2 regions of the Streptomyces sp. NPDC004610 genome follow, and region 2 is predicted to be linked to the other one. Evidence: riboswitches for the same ligand, from Rfam matches in the RefSeq annotation. Region 2 holds a riboswitch; the other holds the start of a gene.
What was found. A riboswitch is a leader RNA that binds a small molecule or an ion and turns the genes downstream of it on or off. The one in region 2 is predicted to bind cobalamin.

Region 1: another riboswitch for cobalamin. It lies ahead of metE (5-methyltetrahydropteroyltriglutamate--homocysteine S-methyltransferase); the one in region 2 lies ahead of ABZX40_RS13945 (cobalamin biosynthesis protein).

What each region holds. Positions count from the first base shown of each region.
Region 1 covers NZ_JBEXLA010000015.1:185,258-189,517, forward strand. The annotation lists gene lysA (diaminopimelate decarboxylase) at 1-793, shown strand, start outside; gene metE (5-methyltetrahydropteroyltriglutamate--homocysteine S-methyltransferase) at 962-3,274, opposite strand; cobalamin riboswitch at 3,442-3,665, opposite strand; gene ABZX40_RS19170 (cupin domain-containing protein) at 3,751-4,260, opposite strand, start outside.
Region 2 covers NZ_JBEXLA010000010.1:184,655-188,914, reverse strand. The annotation lists gene ABZX40_RS13960 (lysozyme) at 1-74, shown strand, start outside; gene ABZX40_RS13955 (inorganic phosphate transporter) at 385-1,701, shown strand; gene ABZX40_RS13950 (hypothetical protein) at 1,760-1,981, shown strand; cobalamin riboswitch at 2,262-2,402, shown strand; partial or broken gene ABZX40_RS13945 (cobalamin biosynthesis protein) at 2,544-3,452, shown strand; gene ABZX40_RS13940 (cobyric acid synthase) at 4,181-4,260, shown strand, end outside.

The DNA.
Region 1 (4,260 bases), on a different contig from region 2:
CACCGGCACCGAGGACCAGAAGTTCGGGCTGTCGATCTCCGACGGCTACGCCCAGCACGCCATCGCCCGCATCCTGGACCAGCCGCAACTGGAACTGACCGGGCTCCACTGCCATCTGGGCTCCCAGATCACCAGCGTCAAGCCCTATCTCGCCGCCGTGCGCAGGCTCGTCGGGCTGATGGCCCGCCTCCACCGCCAGCACGGGATCACCCTGCCCGAACTCGATCTCGGCGGCGGCCACGGCATCGCCTACCGCCCCGGCGAGCCCGCCCTCGACCTCACCGCCCTCGCCCGCCGGGTGCGCGCCGAACTCACCGGGGCGTGCACGGCCGCCGGTCTGCCCGTACCCCGGCTGATCATCGAACCGGGCCGGGCCATCGCGGGCCCCGCCGGTATCGCGCTCTACCACGTCCTCGCCGTCAAGCACACCGGCTCGCACACCTACGTCGCCGTCGACGGCGGCATGAGCGACAACCCCCGCCCGGCCCTGTACGGGGTGCGGTACGCGCCCCGGCTGATCGGCCGGGCTGGGGCCGCGCCGGTGCCGGTCACGGTGGTGGGGCGGCACTGCGAGGCGGGTGATGTCCTCGCCGCGGACGTCGAACTCCCCGGGGACATCCGCCCCGGCGATCTCCTCGCCGTCCCGGTCGCGGGGGCGTATCACCTGTCCATGGCGTCCGGGTACAACCTGGTCGGCCGTCCACCGGTGGTCGCGGTGGAGGGTGGGCGGGCGCGGTTGCTGGTCCGGCGGGAGTCGCTGGACGACATCCGGGCGCGGGATGTGGGGCTGTGAGGGGTCAGGGGTGGCCTGCGCCTCCCCAGGGGAGCGGGTGCGGGTCGGTGAGGGCCGGTCGCGCAGTTCCTCCCCCAGAGGGGGCACCCCCAGCGCCCCTTGGAGCGTTCCCCGGGCTCGCCTCCGGCCCTCCGTCGCAACCCCCGACCCGCGCCCCCGCGGGGCCCGTCAGGCCAGTTCCTCCCGGAGGGTTCGGGTCGCCGTGACCAGGTTCTCCAGGGCCGCCTGGGTTTCCGGCCAGCCCCGGGTCTTCAGGCCGCAGTCCGGGTTGACCCAGAGGCGTTCGGCGGGGATGGCCTTCAGGCCGGTGCGCAGGAGGTCCGCCGCCTCCTCGGGGCTGGGGACGCGGGGGGAGTGGATGTCGTAGACGCCGGGGCCGGCCTCCCGGGGGTAGCCGTGCGCGGCGAGTTCGCGGGCCACCTGCATATGGGAGCGGGCGGCTTCGAGGGAGATGACATCGGCGTCGAGGTCGTCGATGGCCTGGACGATGTCGCCGAACTCGGCGTAGCACATATGGGTGTGGATCTGGGTGTCCGGGCGGACCCCGGCCGTGGTCAGGCGGAACGCCTCCGTCGCCCAGGTCAGATAGGCGGGGCGGTCGGCCGCGCGGAGCGGCAGGGTCTCGCGCAGCGCGGGCTCGTCGACCTGGATGACGGACGTGCCCGCCGCCTCCAGGTCGGCCACCTCGTCGCGCAGGGCCAGGGCGACCTGGCGGGCGGTGTCGCCGAGGGGCTGGTCGTCGCGGACGAAGGACCAGGCCAGCATGGTGACCGGGCCGGTGAGCATGCCCTTGACCGGCCGGTCGGTGAGGGACTGGGCGTAGGCCGTCCAGCGGACGGTCATGGGCGCGGGGCGGGAGATGTCCCCGGCCAGGATCGGCGGGCGGACGTACCGGGTGCCGTAGGACTGGACCCAGCCGTGCTGGGTGGCGAGGTAGCCGGTGAGCTGTTCGGCGAAGTACTGGACCATGTCGTTGCGTTCGGGCTCGCCGTGCACCAGGACGTCCAGGCCCGCCTTCTCCTGGAAGGAGATGACGTCCCGGATCTCGGCCTCGATGCGGTCCTCGTAGGCGTCCGTGCCGATACGGCCGGTGCGCAGGTCCGCGCGGGCGGTGCGCAGGGCGGTGGTCTGCGGGAAGGAGCCGATGGTGGTGGTCGGCAGCACGGGCAGGCCCAGGCGGGCGCGCTGCGCGGCGGTCCGGTCGGCGTAGGGGAGGGAGCGGTGGGCGTCGGCGTCGGTGACGGCGGTGGTGCGGGCCCGTACCGCCGGGTCGTGGGTGAGGGGGGAGTTGGTCCGGGAGGCCAGGTCGGCGCGGTTGGCGGCGAGTTGGGCGGCGATGGCGTCGGTGCCCTCGGCGAGGCCCCTGGCCAGGGTGACGATCTCCGCGCTCTTCTGCCGGGCGAACGCCAGCCAGCGCCTGACCTGCGGTGCGATGTCCCGCTCGGCGGAGGCGTCCAGGGGGACGTGGAGGAGGGAGCAGGAGGCGGCCACGTCCACCCGGTCGGCGAGACCGAGCAGGGTGCCCAGGGTGGCGAGGGAGCGGGTGAGGTCGTTGACCCAGATGTTGCGGCCGTTGACGACCCCGGCGACCAGGCGCTTGCCGGGCAGTCCGCCGACCGCCGCGAGGGCGTCCAGATTGGCGGCGGCGGACTCCGTGAAGTCCAGCGCCAGGCCCTCGACGGGGGCCTTGGCCAGGACGGGCAGGGCGTCGCCGAGGCGGTCGAAGTAGGAGGCGACGAGGAGCTTCGGGCGGTCGGTGAGGGCGCCGAGGTCGCGGTAGGCGCGGGCGGCGGCGTTGAGGTCGGCCGGGGTGCGGTCCTGGACCAGGGCGGGTTCGTCCAGCTGCACCCAGTCGGCGCCGGCGGCCCGCAGATCGGCGAGGATCTCGGCGTACACCGGCAGGAGCCGGTCCAGCAGGGTCAGGGGGTCGAAATCGGCGGCCACACCGGGCGCGGGCTTGGCGAGGAGGAGGTAGGTGACCGGGCCGACCAGCACCGGGCGGGCGGTGAGGCCCAGGGCGAGGGCCTCCTTCAGCTCGCCCACCTGCTTGCCGGGGTCGGCGGAGAAGACCGTGTCCGGGCCCAGCTCGGGGACCAGGTAGTGGTAGTTGGTGTCGAACCACTTCGTCATCTCCAGCGGCGCCACGTCCTGCGTGCCGCGCGCCATCGCGAAGTAGCCGTCCAGGGGGTCCGCCGCGACGGCGGCCCGGTGGCGGGCGGGGATCGCGCCGACCATGACGGTGGTGTCGAGGACGTGGTCGTAGTGGGAGAAGTCGCCGGTGGGGACCTCGTGGACCCCGGCGTCGGCGAGCCGGCGCCAGTTGCTCCGGCGGAGTTCGGCGGAGGCGGCCCTCAGGGCGTCGGCGCTGACGCGGCCCTTCCAGTAGCCCTCGACGGCCTTCTTCAGTTCCCGGTGCTGACCCTGGCGGGGGTAGCCGTACACGGTGGCCCGTGCTGCCGCGGCTGCGGGCTTGGTGGTCACGGAGATCTCCTTCGCGAGATGAATCCCTGAGATCCCGGCGACGGGACGGGGGCGCGAAGGGTGACGGAACCGGGCGGCCCGGCCCGTGCGCTGCGGGGCACGGTCGTCCGCCTGACTCTGTACGCCGACCCGCCCGCGAAGGTCACCGGAATGTCCGCGCACGAGTGGTTCGCGCATGGGCGGCTGGCAGGTCTTCGGACTCGCGGGCGCGTCCTGACGAGATCAGGACCCCTACTGGCCGTCGCTTCCCAGGCCCGTTCTCCCGGACCCAGTGCGTATGACGGCGGTCGTTCCCACTCACCGCTGCGGGGCAGTCCCGGATTCCCACCGGGTTCCCTCTTGCGACGCTCCCGCCTGGCGGACGGGGCGAACCAGCTGCGTCGGTCACCCTAGCCGCTCGGACACCGCCCGTACATGACGTCTCACCCGTGCCGCGCCCGGGGGAGCGGGCACGGCACGGGAGCGGGAGGCACCCCCTAGGGCCGGTCCGCCGGGGTGGCGGGCGGGTCGTAGCGCAGCGGGGTGAGCTGCTGGACGTCGTAGCGCAGCCGCAGGGCGGCGATGGCGGAGTGATCGATCTCTCCTTGGGCGGCGAGGATGTCGAGCAGTTCCTCGAAGTACCGCTCGTGCGCCGGGGGCGGGGCGGCCTGGAAGAGCACCCGGGCCGGTTCGGGGCCGGTGTTGGCGAAGGCGTGCGGGCATCCGGGCGGGACGAACAGCAGGGTGCCGGGGCCCGCCCGCACCGCCCGCTCCCCGGCGGCGGACTCCCACTCCCGCCAGTGGTCCGGGGTCCTCACCAGCGGCTCGAAGGCCAGCACCTCCAACTCGCCCTCGATGACGTAGAACAACTCCTCGCTGTGCGTATGGGTGTGGGCGCCCACATCGAAGCCGGGCGGGACGACGACCTCGAAGGTGGAGGCCGCCCGGGAGTGCTCGCCGGTCACCTTGAAGGTGACCCGCTGGGCGGCGACCGCCACGGTCCGCCC
Region 2 (4,260 bases):
GTGGGCTGCCGGGTGACCAGAATCTCTTCGCCGGGTCGGTGGAGGGGCTGCGGGAGTTCGCCCGGGGCGGGTGAGACCGGCGCCGGACGCGCGAGGGCGAGGCGCCGGACGCGTGGCGGCCAGGCGCCGGGCGCGCGGGGGCCAGGCGCCCCACGGCCCGTCGAGCCACCGCGGGTGGGCACCGGACGGACAGCGGACGGACAGCGGACGGACACCGGGGCGGGCGGCTGGGCGGGCGGCCGGTGGACGCCCTGGCCCGTGTCACAGGAAACGGAATGCCAACCCCCCGTCACATACACCCTGACGCCCCCCTTAGTTCACCATTCGTTCATCTGGGTTACCTACGTTCATCCGGCCGATGACCTCGAACGAATGCCTGGGTAAATGGAAAGCTTCTCGCTGATCCTCGCGATTGTGGTGGTCACCGCACTCGCGTTCGATTTCACGAACGGTTTCCACGACACCGCGAACGCGATGGCCACCACCATCTCGACCGGTGCCATGAGACCCAAGGCCGCGGTGGCGATGTCCGCCGTCCTGAACCTGGTGGGCGCCTTCCTCTCCGTGGAGGTCGCCAACACCATCTCCAAAGGGCTCGTCGACGAGTCCGGTATCCAGCCCGAGGTCATCTTCGCGGCGCTGGTCGGCGCGATCCTGTGGAATCTGCTGACCTGGCTGGTGGGCCTGCCGTCCTCCTCCTCGCACGCGCTGATGGGCGGTCTGATCGGCGCGGCCATCGCCTCCGCCGGGCTCGGCGCGGTGCACGGCGACGTACTGATCACCAAGGTGCTGATCCCCGCGATCGCCGCGCCGCTGGTCGCCGGGCTCGCGGCGATGTTCGCCACCCGGCTGACGTACTCGCTCGGCAAGAAGTCCGCCGGGAGCCGGTCGTCCGCCAAGGGCTACCGGGCCGGGCAGATCGCGTCCGCCGGTCTGGTCTCGCTGGCGCACGGCACCAACGACGCGCAGAAGACCATGGGCATCATCACCCTCGCCCTGGTCGCCGGTGGCGCCCTCGCCCCCGACTCCGACCCTCCCACCTGGGTGATCGTCTCCGCCGGTGTGGCCATCGCGCTCGGCACCTACCTCGGCGGCTGGCGCATCATCCGCACCATGGGCAAGGGCCTGACCGACCTCCAGCCGCAGCAGGGCTTCGCCGCCCAGACCAGCGCCGCCACGGTCATCCTGGCCTCCTCGCACCTCGGCTTCTCGCTCTCCACCACCCACTCCGTGTCCGGCGCGGTGATGGGCGCGGGGCTGGGCCGCAAGGGCGGGGTGGTCCGCTGGTCCACGGCCACCCGGATGTTCGTCGCCTGGGGGCTGACGCTGCCGGCCGCCGCCGTGGTCGGCGCGCTCGCCGAGTGGGTGTGCCGCTTCGGCGCCTGGGGCACCGGCCTCGTCGCCGTCTTCCTGATCGCCTCCAGCGCCTGGATCTGGAAGCTGTCCCGCCGCGAGGTCGTCGACCACACCAACGTCAATGACTCCGACGGTGACGGCGGCTCCGCCGCGGGCGCCGGTGGGGGCGGTCCCGATGAGGCGCCCGGTGTGGTCACCGCCGCCGTCGCCGCCGTGACGCCGCCGCCGACCGTGGCCGCGGAGGAGGCCGCGGGCGCCATCCCGGCCCAGCAGGGCGGCACGCCCGCCGCCGGCTCCGCCTCTGGTACCGGTCCCGATCCGGCCGCGCCCAAGGCCACCGTCTGAGCGGCGCCGTCCGTCGCCCTCCCCCTCCCCCCTCCACGACACTCAAGGACACAGCAGCATGGAAATCGACTGGGCGGCCCTCGGCTCCGTCTTCGGAGTCAGCCTCGTGGTCACCGTGGCCCTCGTCGGCCTGTTCACCCTCGGCATCAGCGGGCTGGCACGCCATGAGCGCGCGGCCGACAGCGGCGGGGGCGCGACGCTCGCGGTCACCGGCGCGTACGCCTGCTTCGCGGCGTGCCTGGGGGCCGTGGCGTACGGGATCTATCTGATCGTCGCCTGACACCCGCGCCGGGACGGGGCGGTCCGGGCCGGGGCGGTCCGTTCGGCGCGGGTGCGCCTGCGCGGTGGCGGGCCCGTCCGATCGTCGACCGACCCGCGTGCAGCGGTCGGCCCGCGCGCAACGGCGTGCCCGCGGGCGCGCGTTCGTCCCGCACACCCCCCACGAGGGCGGGTACCGGACCCAGGGACCTGGGTTCCGTACCCGCCCTCGTGGTGTGCGCGACGGTCGCTGTGTGGAGCTGAGCACACTCTCCTGTCGCAGGTCAGCGGCAGGTTGACGGTTTCTCCGGCCCCGTGGTGGACTGCCGGGGCCAACTACGGCGACACGAGAGGAAGCCGGTGCGAATCCGGCGCGGTCCCGCCACTGTCACCGGGGTAGAACCCCCCGGGAGCCAGGAACTCTCACCGCCGCTTCGTCGAACCAGGGCGCGGACACCCTGAGTGAGGACATGTCGCCATGCTCGGCTGCCGATCGAGGCTCGCCACCGGACCTGGACACGGATCCGGACCCGGAACCGGGACCCCGCTCCCCCTGACTTCCGCCTCCGCGGCCGGCTGAGCCGATGTCCGCCGAACGCGACTTCGCGTACGGCGCCGCCGCCGGACTCCTCGGTGACCTGCTCCTCGGCGATCCCCGCCGCGGGCATCCGGTCGCCGTGTTCGGACGGGCGGCGGGCGCCGTGGAACGACTGCTGTGGCGCGACCACCGGGGGTGGGGCGCGCTGCACACCGCCGTGTGCGTGGGCGGCGCCACCGCCCTGGGCCTGGCGGCGACCCGCGCGGTACGGTCCTCCGCCGCCGCCTCCGTCCTGCTGACCGGCGCCGCCACCTGGGCCGTGGTCGGCGGGACCTCGCTGGGGCGGGAGGCTCGGGCGATCGGGCGCGCGCTGGAGCGCGGGGACGTGGCCGGGGCGCGGGCGCGGTTGCCGCATCTGTGCGGGCGGGACCCGCAGGCGCTGGACGCCGACGGGATCGCGCGGGCCGTCGTGGAGTCCGTGGCCGAGAACACCTCCGACGCGGTGGTGGGGGCGCTGGTGTGGGGGGCCGTGGCGGGGGTGCCGGGGCTGCTGGGATTCCGGGCGGTGAACACTCTGGACGCGATGGTGGGTCACCGGTCGCGGCGGTACCGGCGCTTCGGATGGGCGTCCGCGCGGCTCGACGATGTGGCGGGCTGGCCGGGGGCACGGCTGACGGCCGCGCTGACCGTCGTCGCCGGAGGTGATCCGCGAGGGGCCTGGCGGGCCTGGCGCGAGGACGCCGACCGGCATCCGAGCCCCAACGCCGGGGTCGTGGAGGCGGCGTTCGCGGGCGCGCTCGGTGTGCGACTCGGCGGGACCCTGTCGTACGCGGGCCGGGTCGAGCGGCGCCCGGTGCTGAACGGGACGGGGCGGGCGGTGACGGTCGCGGATGTCGAGCGGGCGGTACGGGTGTCGCGGCGGGTGCAGTGGCTGGCGCTGGGGGTGAGCGTGGCGGGGGCGACTTGGCGGACGTGGGGGCGGGGGCCTGCCGGCGGGGGCGGGGGGTTGGCGAAGGCCGGGTTGGCGAAGCTGGGGTTGGCGAAGGCGGGGCTGGGGAACCGGGGGTCGCAGAACCCGGGGTTGGCGGAGCGCGGGTCGCGGAACCCGGGGGCGCGGAGCCTGGAGTCGCCGAAGCCGGGGGCGCGGAACCCGAGGACGCGGAGCCTGGAGTCGCAGAGCCTGGACTCGGCGAAGCCGGAGTCGCAGAACCCGAGGACGCAGAACCTGGACTCGCCGAGCCCGGGGTCGCCGAACCCGGGATCACAACACCCGAAGCTGCCGAAGGCCGGCTCGCACATCCCGGAGTCGCCCAACCCCAGGCCACAGAACCCGGAGTCGCCGAAGCCTGGGTCGCAGAACCCGAGATCACAACACCCAGAGCTGCCCAAGCCCGACTCGCACACCCCCAAGCCGCCCAACCCCAAGCCGCACACCCCGAAAACACACACCCCGAAGCCGCCCACCCCCAGATCACAGCACCCGGCGCCCCCCACCCCCAAGCCGCGAAACTCCACCTCACGCACCCCGGCGCCGCCAAACCCCACCTCACCCCACGCCACCTCAACCCACCCCACCTCACACCACCCCACCCGACCTCACCCCACCTCACCCCACCCAAAATCACCCCACCCCACCCCCCACCCCCCATCACCCGCCGCCTCCCCCCGCCCCGGACCTCTCCGATGACCGGCCACGCCCTGCTCGTCGCCGGTACCACCTCCGACGCCGGGAAGAGTGTTGTCACCGCCGGGATCTGCCGGTG